DNA from 2 places in the Turicibacter sp. H121 genome. Region 2 is predicted to be linked to the other one. Evidence: predicted binding sites of a transcription regulator. Region 2 holds the regulator's gene; the other holds the start of a gene.
What was found. Region 2 encodes Rex, which represses fermentation and respiration genes when NADH is low (regulators of the CRP and FNR family bind a similar motif). Its sites were predicted from a motif close to GTGAANNNNTTCAC; they were not measured.
Positions count from the first base shown of each region.

Region 1: the regulator Rex is predicted to act here: its motif matches at 1,602-1,615, upstream of adhE (bifunctional acetaldehyde-CoA/alcohol dehydrogenase).

Region 1 covers NZ_CP013476.1:2,079,835-2,085,728, forward strand. Annotated here, with positions in the region: gene AT726_RS09910 (ISL3 family transposase) at 120-1,391, shown strand; gene adhE (bifunctional acetaldehyde-CoA/alcohol dehydrogenase) at 1,636-4,233, shown strand; gene AT726_RS13065 (transposase) at 4,700-5,344, opposite strand; gene AT726_RS13070 (transposase family protein) at 5,372-5,894, opposite strand, start outside.
Region 2 covers NZ_CP013476.1:1,545,007-1,550,900, forward strand. Annotated here, with positions in the region: gene AT726_RS07485 (GNAT family N-acetyltransferase) at 1-430, opposite strand, end outside; gene AT726_RS07490 (ABC-F family ATP-binding cassette domain-containing protein) at 715-2,628, opposite strand; gene AT726_RS07495 (redox-sensing transcriptional repressor Rex) at 2,847-3,506, shown strand; gene AT726_RS07500 (ECF transporter S component) at 3,764-4,393, shown strand; gene coaBC (bifunctional phosphopantothenoylcysteine decarboxylase/phosphopantothenate--cysteine ligase CoaBC) at 4,394-5,605, shown strand; gene AT726_RS07510 (type III pantothenate kinase) at 5,599-5,894, shown strand, end outside.

The sequences.
Region 1 (5,894 bases), 530 kb from region 2:
TGTGAGTCTTCACCAGAAATGGTGCTTGACTAAATAAATGCTTATATTTACCTATAAAAAAAACATCTAAAATCTTGTACTTTAGTAAGTGCGACCAAACTAAAGTTAGGAGATTTTAGATGCACTTACATCATATCAATGATTTAATTCAATTACAAGATGTTACAGTCAGTAACTATCATATTTCTGAAGATAATGTTTTAGTTTTAAGCCTGTGTCCAACAAAGAGTAAACAACCTTGTCCTTGTTGCCATACTCAAGCATTTGTTATTTGTAAAGGTAGCTGTCAAAAACTACGTCAAGTTAGACATTTACGTTGTTTCAATCGTGAAACCATTTTATTGATTCCGATGAAGCGTCTTTTCTGTAAACAGTGTGAAGTTTCTTTTACCTATCAATATGCATTTTTGACAGGGAAAACTCGCTATACAAACGATTATAAACGTGAACTTTCTAAACCGTTAGTCGGTACCACTGTTAAACAATTAACAGATACGTTTAAGGTCCCTTACTCAACTGGTGAACGCTTCATTAAGCAACATCTTGCTCATTTAATTCCGTCTATTCAAAGAAAAGTGATCGCTGCTGCTCAAGGATCAACTCGGCTCATATTAGGCATTGATGATTTTGCGATTCGAAAAGGTCATACTTATAATACAGGATTTCATGACCTAAGAAATGGTAACCTGTTAACATTAGTCATGGGAAGAACTTATCAAACGTTAATTCAAAATCAAGGCTTAATGAAGCAACTCAAAGAGTTGAAACCCTACGCTGTTGTGATGGATTTAGCACGTTCTTATCACAAGTTTGTTGCTGAAGTTTTTCCTGATGCTATCCGAATTGCTGACCGATTTCATGTGAATCGTTATCTAACAGATGCCTTACAGGCTGTGAGAAGACGGATTAGTTTATCGCTAACACCGGAAAGTCGTAAATATTTGAAACGAAATAAAAACCTTATCGGTAAACGATATGATTCTTTGAGCGAGAAAGAAGAACGAAAATTAGGAAAACTTCTAAGCTATTCAAAAGAACTGACGGAAGTGTATGCCATTAAAGAATCACTGATTAATTGGTATGAATTAAGTGATGAAACAAATTCTTATAGACGTTTAATTCAATGGATTGCTCGAGCTAAAGCCCTAAATATTCCTGAATTAACTGAAGCACTTAAACCTTTTGAAAATTGGACAGAAGAAATTTCTAATTACCATAAGTGTCGTTACACAAATGGTTCAGTAGAAGGACGAAATAATAAAATTAAAACATTAATTCGAAGAAGTTATTTTCTTCCGAATCGAACGATCTATGAGAATAGAATCTTGTTGGAATGTAATGAACGATTTTTTATAGATGAATTAAGTGTCAAGAACCAATTTTGGTGTTGAGCCTTTTTTGTCGAACTATAATCTTTCTTGGGTGCGAATGTAGAAAGAAATAAAAATCTATATTTTTACATTTATAGTTAAATAAGGTAAAATATATAAGTGAAAAACGCTTTCTATCATAAAATTTACTATTTGTGAAATTATAAACGTTTTCAATCCGTTTTCATTAGACAAATAATTCACAATGTAATATAATAGCGTTGTAAGTAAGTGAATGAATTCACAATCTTGAGGAGGAGTCGGAATGACAAATAAAATTACAAATGTTGAGGAGTTAATGTCAACTCTTGAAACAATGCGCGCAGCTCAACGTGAGTTTGCCACATTTACACAAGAACAAGTTGATGAATTATTCTACAAAGCGGCAATGGCAATTAATAATTTACGTATTCCGTTAGCACAAATGGCAGTAGAAGAAACGGGAATGGGATTAGTTGAAGATAAAGTTATTAAAAATCATTACGCTTCAGAATATATCTATAATAAATATCGTAATGAAAAAACATGTGGGGTTTTATCTGAAGATTTATCGTTCGGAATTCAAAAAGTTGCTGAGCCAGTAGGGGTAATCGGAGCAGTAATTCCAACAACAAATCCAACATCTACAGCATGTTTTAAATGTTTAATGGCAATTAAAACTCGTAATGCAATTGTTATTTCAGCGCATCCACGTGCTAAAAACTGTACAAACTATACAGCCCAAGTGATTCGTGAAACAATTGAAGCAGCGGGAGCTCCAAAAGGATTAATTGCATGGATCGATGCACCAAGTATTGAATTAACAAATACAGTTATGCGTGAAGTCGATTTAATCTTAGCAACGGGTGGACCAGGAATGGTTAAAGCAGCATACTCTTCAGGAACACCAGCAATTGGAGTAGGGGCAGGTAATACACCAGTTATTTTCCATAAAACATGTAACATCCCAATGGCTGTTAACTCATTATTATTATCAAAAACATTTGACTACGGTGTCATCTGTGCATCAGAACAGTCAATCATTGTTGATGAGTCAATCTATGATGCAGTTAAGGCTGAACTTACAAAGCGTGGAGCTTTATTATTAAATCCAGAGCAATTAGAGGCTGTTCGTAAGACAATCATTGTCAATGGCGCATTAAATGCTAAAATTGTTGGACAACCAGCATGGAAAATTGCTGAATTAGCAGGATTTGAAGTTCCTAAGGATACAAAAGTTTTAGTTGGTGAAGTGACTGATACTTCATTAGAGGAACCATTCGCTCATGAAAAATTATCAGTTGTCTTAGCAATGTACAAATCATCTAATCATGCGGAAGCAGTGGATATGGCTGAAACATTAGTTAACCATAGTGGTCTAGGGCATACTTCAGCTATTTATGCAGATGAGTTACGTGCTGAAGCTGATATTCAAGCGATGGCATCTCGTATGCGTACAACAACATTCTTAATTAATCAACCAACAGCACATGGAGGAATTGGAGATATCTTTAACTTTGCTTTAGCGCCATCATTAACTTTAGGTTGTGGTTCTTGGGGGAATAACTCAGTATCAGAAAATGTAGGACCAAAACATTTAATTAATATTAAAACGGTTGCTAAAAGGAGAGAGAATATGCTTTGGTTTAAAGTTCCATCAAAAGTTTATTATAAATTTGGATGCTTACCAGTTGCATTAGAAGACTTAAACTTCGATGGTAAAAAACGTGCATTTATTGTAACAGATAAAGTGTTATTTGATTTAGGATATACAAAACAAGTCACGGATGAGTTAGATCGTTACGGAATTCAATATACAATGTTCACAGATGTTCATCCAGATCCATTACTATCAGATGCTAAAAAAGGTGCTGAAGCAATGGCCAACTTCAAACCAGATGTCATCATCGCCTTAGGTGGAGGATCTGCTATGGATGCAGCAAAAATTATGTGGGTATTATATGAACACCCTGAAACTAACTTCCAAGACCTAGCAATGCGTTTCATGGACGTTCGTAAACGTATCTATCGCTTCCCTCAAATGGGTAAAAAAGCTAGCTTAGTATGTATTGCAACTTCAGCTGGTACAGGTTCAGAAGTCACTCCTTTCGCTGTAATCACAGATGATGAAACAGGAATTAAATATCCATTAGCTGACTACGAATTAACTCCAACAATGGCAATTGTTGACCCAGTCTTAATGTTATCCATGCCAAAAGGATTATGTGCTGCTTCAGGTATCGATGTATTAACTCATGCTTTAGAATCATTAGTAGCAACAGTAGCAACAGAATATACAATTCCATTATCATTAGAATCAGCTAAATTAGTCTTTGATTACTTACCAGAATCTTATCATGGTGGAGCAGAAGCAAAAGTAGCTAAAGAAAAAATGGCTAACGCTTCATGTATGGCAGGGATGGCCTTCTCTAATGCAATGCTTGGATTATGCCACTCAATGGCTCATAAATTAGGGGCTAAATTCCATATTCCTCATGGTATTGCAAATGCATTATTAATTAATGAAGTTATCAAATATAATGCAACAGATGCACCATTCAAACAAGGAACATTCCCTCAATATGAAACTCCTCAAGCAATCGAACGTTATGCTAAAGCTGCAGAGTATGTAGGGTTAACAGGACGTACGAATGAAGAAAAGGTTCAAGCGTTATTAAATAAAATTGATGAATTAAAACGTGAAATCAATATTCCGATGAGTATTTCAGAATGTGGTGTATCAGAAGCTGACTTCTTAGCAGCAGTAGATGAATTAGCAGTTGAAGCATTCGATGATCAATGTACGCCTGCTAACCCACGTTACCCATTAATTGAAGATATCAAACAATTATACTTAAATGCATTCTACGCCGAAACAAAATAATTAATCACTAATCTATGCATACACTAATTTAAAACTCCAAACAGTCACCAAAGCACTCTGTCCTTTTTGACAGAGTGCTTTTTACTATTTTAAGATAAGATGGGATTACTGCAGTCATCATTGAAAAGGGGGGAATCAAAGCATGGCATAAAAATAGTTTTAATGATAAAAGAAGCAGTCTTATTGCTAGATAGCTAGCCTGTATTCATGAAGTTTTAAGATTTTAACTTTGATGTGATTAATATTAATGATTTATGAATTTTAAATAGAATAAAAACTCACATCGCTTTATTCTATTTAAAATACAGGTATACTACAGTATATATTTGAAAGAGATACCTTATAACAAGTAATCGATAGTTTATACAAAAAATATGAATTGAATTAAAATGGAACTTTGTCAAATAGTGTTGCTGATTAAATGGTGACCTGCTTACAATGAATAATTAAATCGAAATCCTAGTGGCTAATCTGCTAGGATTTTTCTTTTTGGTTTGGTTAAGTTTTGAATCATGAGAATACGGAATTTAAAATGATAGAAACTACGATAGCCAAAGGCAATACGCTTAATCACTTTAATTTTGTTATTGATTCCTTCAATCGGACCATTGGTGTATGGCGTTGTGAGCGTATTTTTAATGTAAGATTGATACATTTTAAAGGTTTGAAAAGCGGTTTGAAGTTCAGGAGAGATAAGAGGGTGTTCTACTTCAAGTAAGTGATTGAATCGATCTAAGTTTTTTGTTTGAAGAGCGAAAAGTAAGTCTTGATAAAGATCATAAGTCGATTTTAGCTCAGGAGATAGATCGAGTAGAAAGTTTAAGATATCAATTTCTCGCATCGGTTGTTTGAAACAGTAAACCGATCGATAAGTGAACGCACGGGAGATATGTTGAACTAAATGAAATTTATCAAGAATAATTTTGGCGTGAGGAAAAAGCTCCTTAATCAAGCTAATATAAGGGGCGTACATATCAATCACAATATGTTTAACACGAGAACGTGCTTCTTCAGTATACCGTTTAAAATAAGCCTGAAGAGAGCTTAAACGACGATCTTCAACAATATCAATGATTTGTTTCGTATCAGCATCACAAAAGATAAAGGACATGTGACCCATTCCCTAGCAGTGGAGGATTTATGCTTCGCATGCCAGGTGACCCTCAGCAGACTTAACCGATTTAAATTCATCAAAACAAAGGTTTTCAGGAAGGTAATTAAAGTTGAGAGATTGAGATTCATAGAAGTTATGAATGATGCGATTAACTGTTGAATGAGACACTTGATGACGACGGGCAATATCGTATTCAGAGATTTTATTTTGAGCCTCTAACGCAATCGCGTGTTTGGTGTTGTAAGAAATATAACAGTTCTTTTCAACGATAGAGGTTTTTAGTGTGAATGTGGAATGACAATGCCCACAAAAGTAACGTTGTTTCCTTAAGTCTAAATAAGTATCGTGTAACGATACTTTGGGGATCACTAAACGAGAAGTTTTGAACCCATGCTTTTTAAACTTTGAATCGAAAAGGGTCCCACAGTGTTCACAATGAGTGGGGTGATAAGATAAAATTCCTTTAAAAATAAAGCTAGTCACACCATTTAATTTCACTTCCTCAAGATAATCTTCCGGGAATGTAATGTTTTTATCTTTAATATTT
Region 2 (5,894 bases):
CTTGGCGACGTGTGCCTTCATGTTCAAAGTTGAGTGATTGGAGTAGTTTTTGGCTAGGTGTATTATAATCATATATTTCTGATTCGATTCGATGAACACCTTGGTTAAATAAGGTAGTTATTAATGTTTCAAGTGCTTCTTTCATGTAACCTTGCCCTCGGTGTGAGCCGAGCCCAAATCTAAGCCAGGCACAAGTTGCATGTTCATCTAACCAATTGATACGGATATATCCGATAGGCTCATTGGTTTCATTGATTACGAGAATGTAGTAGGGGTCATGATTGTTAGTAATATCTGTTTGTTCAGTTTCTGTGGTGAACTCTTTTTGACCTGTGGACATCTCTTGCAGATCAGGATCATTCTTCCATTGGGCTAGAAGTTTTGCATCAGTAATTTCAACGTTTCTTAAGGTTAGTCTTTTTGTTTTCATAGTATTCCTCCATTTTATGAATGTCAACAGAACACTCGTGACTTTAGTCATGGGAGGTTCAAGTGATGTTTAAGTATATGAAAAAGCTCTATCTTATATGAGATAGAGCTAGAGATTTTATTGGTAGGCGATTTGATTAACTCCCCCTTCGTTGTGTTTAATCTGATTTGCCTAGCTAGTGAACAAGATTTTTTGACTCTTTTTTTGAAAATTCCTCCTTTTGTTACATGATATTCACTACATATTGTGGATATTCAAAAAGTCGTCCAAATGGACGACTTTTTTTATGATAAGCTTAATTCTTCCCAAGTTTCCATAGATTCCATGATTAACTCTTCAAGTTCTTCGATTCGAGCTTGAACCTGTGCTGATTTTTGTGTGTCCAGATAGACTTCTTCTTGGAAAAGCTCAGCTTTTTTATATTCAAGTTCTTCTTCATAGGCGGCGATTTTTGATTCGATGTCCTCTAGTTGACGTTTACGCTGTTGTTCTAATCGTCGCTGTTCTTTTTGTTTTTGGTAATCTGTTACATTGTTAGTTGTTGTTGCGTTTGACTCCTCAGCTAATTTAGCTGCTTCTAGCTCAGCCAATTGTTGTTTCTTCTCCATATAATCTGAGTAGTTTCCTAAGTATGATACTACCCCATGCGGAGTAACCTCTAAAATGCGTGTTGCGATTTTATCGATGAAGTAACGGTCATGGGAGATGAAGAAGACTGTTCCTTCATAGTCTTCTAGTGAAAGTTCTAGCATTTCTTTACTATCAATATCTAAGTGATTAGTTGGCTCATCTAGAAGTAAGAAGTTATTTTTTTGAAGCATGAGTTTACAAAGTGTTAGTCGAACCTTTTCACCACCAGACAGTTGGTTAACTGTCTTAAAGACGTCATCTCCTGTAAACAGGAAGTTTCCAAGTAATGTACGAATATCTTTTTCTAGTCGCGTCGGGAAGTAGTTCCAAACTTCATTTAAGACGGTGTTATTAGAAGTTAGGTTTGCTTGTTCTTGATCAAAGTATCCCATGTCTAGGCTTTTACCGTAGTAAACTTCTCCCCCTAACTTTGGTAAGTCACCTGCTACTGTTTTAAGGATGGTAGATTTTCCGATTCCATTTGGCCCAATTAAAGCCACACGATCTAGACGATTAATTTGGAAGTCTAGATGATCTGAGATGATTTGATCTGGGTATCCAACTGTTAAATCTTCTACTTTTAGGACGTCATTTCCGCTTCGGCGATCAATTTCAAATGTAATACCGATTGATTTATCGTTGATTTTAGGGATTTCAATACGCTCCATTTTATCTAATAGCTTACGGCGTGATTGAGCACGTTTTGTTGTTGAAGCACGGACGATGTTTCGACTAATGAAGTCTTCCATTTTTGAAATCTCTTTTTGTTGTTTTTCGTATTGCTTCATGAGGGATGCATAGGAAACTGCTTTTTGATCCATATAATCTGAGTAGTTTCCTTTGTACTTCGTACATTTTCGATACTCAATTTCATAGACCGTTGTTGCAATCTGATCGATAAAATAGCGGTCATGTGAGACGATAACTACGGCACCTGAATATTTTTTTAGGTATCCTTCCAACCATTCGATTGTATCGATGTCTAAGTGGTTAGTAGGCTCATCGAGAATTAGGACATCTGGTTTTTGAAGAAGGAGTTTGGCAAGAGCCAATCTTGTTTTTTGTCCTCCACTCAAGTTTGAGATTTTTTGGTCAAAGCCAATCTCATTGAATTTAAATCGATTGAGAATATTATTGATTTCAGATTCGTAAGTATAACCACTCATTAATTCAAAGCGATGATTTAAGTTTTGATATTGTTCAATAATTCTTAAGTATTGTTCGCTGCTTGGGTCTTCTTCAGCCATTTTAAGGCTTAGCTCTTCAAGCTGGCCTTTTAGTTTGATTGTTTCAGCGAAGACGCTTAACATTTCATTATAGATGGTGTCATTTGAATTAACGTGGCTTGATTGGGCAAAATAGCCTAGGACGACACTTTGTGGCTTGTGGATTTCTCCACTATCGAAGTCGATTTCATCAGCAATCATTTTTAATAATGTTGATTTACCGGCACCATTACGTCCAACAACGGCAATACGCTCCCCTTTTTTGACTTCAAATTGCACATTTTCAAGAATGGGAGTTCCTGAATAGAGCTTTGTCAATTTGCTAGTTTGTAATAAGATCATTTTGTTTCTCCTTTATATATTAACTTATCAGTAGATATTCGGATTTTATTGTATTTATTTATAAGTATAATGCTTAAAGAAGAGATAAGCAACGGACACTGGATGAAATAATATTCGAATTTTAAAACAATTTAACATATAGACGTTTTATGCTTCTGACAGTATTCACATTGAATTATTTTCATGTTATTATTGAAATATGGTAAAGGAGGTTTTCTATGTTATCGAATATTCCAAATGCAACGATTAAAAGGTTAGCACTTTATCGTCGCTGTTTCGTTGAATTAGATGAAATGGGCGTTAAACGAATTCAGTCAGGTGAATTAAGCCAAAAAATAGGGATTGATTCTGCTACTATTCGACGTGATTTTTCATATTTAGGTGAATTAGGTCGTCAAGGATATGGATATGAGGTACGCGTTGTTTTAGAGGCATTTAATAATTTATTGAAAACAGAGGATGCACAGAGCTGTGTTTTAATTGGGGTCGGAAACTTAGGGCGTGCACTATTAAAGTATTTTTGCTCAGATAAGTTTAAGAAACGTGTATTTAGAACACCAGTTAACTTAATTGCAGGGTTTGATACAGATGAAAGCTTAGTTGGACAATGTGTAGGTGAATTGCCTCTTTATCATTTAAATGATTTAAAATCGTATATTGAAGAACACCGTGTTACTTATGTTATTTTAACAGTACCACCGACAGTTGCTCAAAGTGTTGCAACATCATTAGAAGGGTTAGGTATTAAAGGTATTTTAAATTTATCTTCTACAGTGATTAATGTGAGTGAAGACATTACCGTTCATGAAGTAGATTTAAATATGGAGTTAGAGACATTATTCTTCTATGTTTTTCAAAAAGAACAAGCAAAACATTAGTACTTTTTAAAATTCGTCCGTTATAAGCTTATAATCAATTGATTATAAGCTTTTTTTCTTTTTACAGGCGATGAATAATGGTAAAATAATGTTATTTTATTGAAAACTATTCAATACATCAGTATAATTATGAGCGATGATAGCGTTTGTCAAACTTAATGGTGATTTTATAACATCAATTAAGGTCATACTAACGATGTCAAATATAATATTCAAGACGTTGCATTCGAAAGAAGCGACAGTGGAGGAGAAGAAAAATGAATCAATCAAGAAAGAAAACCAAGTTTTTAGTTTTACTAACGATGTTTTGTAGTATTCAAGTTGTTTTAATGTTAACACCACTTGGATATATTCCATTAGGCCCAGTTCGTGCCACAACCATGCATATTCCAGTTATTTTAGCAGGAATTTTATTGGGAGTCAAAGGTGGAGCTATTACAGGATTAGTTTTTGGATTGAGTAGTGTGATTATTAATACGATTACCCCAACGATTACATCATTTGTATTTACCCCATTTTATTCATTAGGTGAATATCGTGGAAACTTCATGAGTTTAGTTATTGCTATTGGTCCACGTGTCTTACTTGGGGTATTAGCTGCAGTGATTTATCATTGGTTTAAAAATAAAAATAATAAAATGAGATTATTCGGTAGTGGAGTTACGGCTTTAGTTTGTACGTTAATTCACTCCATTTTAGTGCTTGGAATGATCTACTTATTCTTTGGTCCAAGTTATGCGGCAGCCAAAGGAGTTGAAGTTTCAGCTTTATTTGGCTTATTACTAGGAATCATTACGACAAATAGTGTACTCGAAGCCATCTTAGCTACATTAATTATTGCACCATTAACGAAGGTGTTAGAACCAATTACGAAGAAGGTGATTTAGTTGAACAAAAAGACTATTGTATTGGGAGTTTGTGGGGGAATTGCAGCTTATAAAAGTGCACAACTTGCAAGTAGTCTATATAAAAAAGGTTATGATGTTCATGTCATTATGACGAAAAATGCTACAGAATTTATTACACCGATGACATTTGAAACATTAACTCATAATCGTGTATCTGTTGGAACGTTTGATCGCAATTTCCAGTATGATGTGAATCATATTTCATTAGCTAAGCGCGCAGATTTATTTGTTGTGGCTCCAGCTTCAGCAAATTGTATTGCGAAGTTTGCTCATGGATTAGCGGATGATATGTTGACGACAACGTTTTTAGCCGCTGCTTGCCCAAAACTCATTGCACCTGCAATGAATACAGGAATGTTAAATAATCCAATCACACAGCATAATATTGAGATTTGTAAAAAATATGGAATGACTTTTGTTGAATCAGATAGTGGTTATTTAGCATGTGGAGATGTTGGGAAAGGTCGATTGGCAGAAATCGAGGATATTGAAGATGCGATTGAAAGTTTATTAGTTAAGGACAAGCCTTTAAAAGGAATGAAAGTTGTCGTAACCGCAGGACCCACTCAAGAAGATTTAGATCCAGTTCGTTTCATGACGAATCATTCAAGTGGGAAGATGGGGTATGCAGTGGCACGTGCTGCTCGTAATTTAGGTGCGGATGTGACGTTAGTAACTGGGCCTGTTTCATTAAGAAAGCCAGTTTTCATGGATGTTGTTGAGGTTAGAACAGCAATTCAAATGTTTGAAGCAGTCGAGGCTCTAAAAGATGATTATGATATTTTAGTGAAATCAGCAGCCATTTCAGATTACCGAGTGGAGCGTGTGAGTGATCATAAAATGAAAAAGCAAGGTAATCAGTTGACGATTGATTTTGTAACCAATCCAGATATCTTAGCTCATATGGGGCAGTTAAAAAAGGCGGATCAAGTTGTTTGTGGGTTTGCTATGGAGACTCAAGATTTAGTTGAGAATGCTACGAAGAAGTTAGTGAATAAAGGTGCTGACTTGATTGTTGCAAATCAGTTAAATGAAGATGCAGCGGGATTCAAAAAGGATACGAATGTAGTGACGATGTTAACGGGTGAGGGCGTAACGAAGTTAGATGTCATGTCTAAAGAAGCACTTGGTTATGAGATTATGAATCGTTTATTACAGATTTTAGTGAAGAAAAGAGGGATAGTATGTTAGTCGTTATTGATGTAGGAAATACGAATATTACACTAGGAGTTTATGACCAGGATGAATTAATTGCAAATTTTCGGCTAACGACTAAATTGCAACGAACATCAGATGAATTTGGAATTACGTTATTTTCATTCTTCCAAACAAAGAATATTGATCCAAAGGGGGTTGAGGATGTTTTAATCTCCAGCGTTGTGCCTAAGATTATGCATTCTTTAACAAATGCTATTCGTAAGTATTTTAATATTGAACCAATCATTGTCGGCCCAGGTATTAAGACCGGTATTAGTGTGAA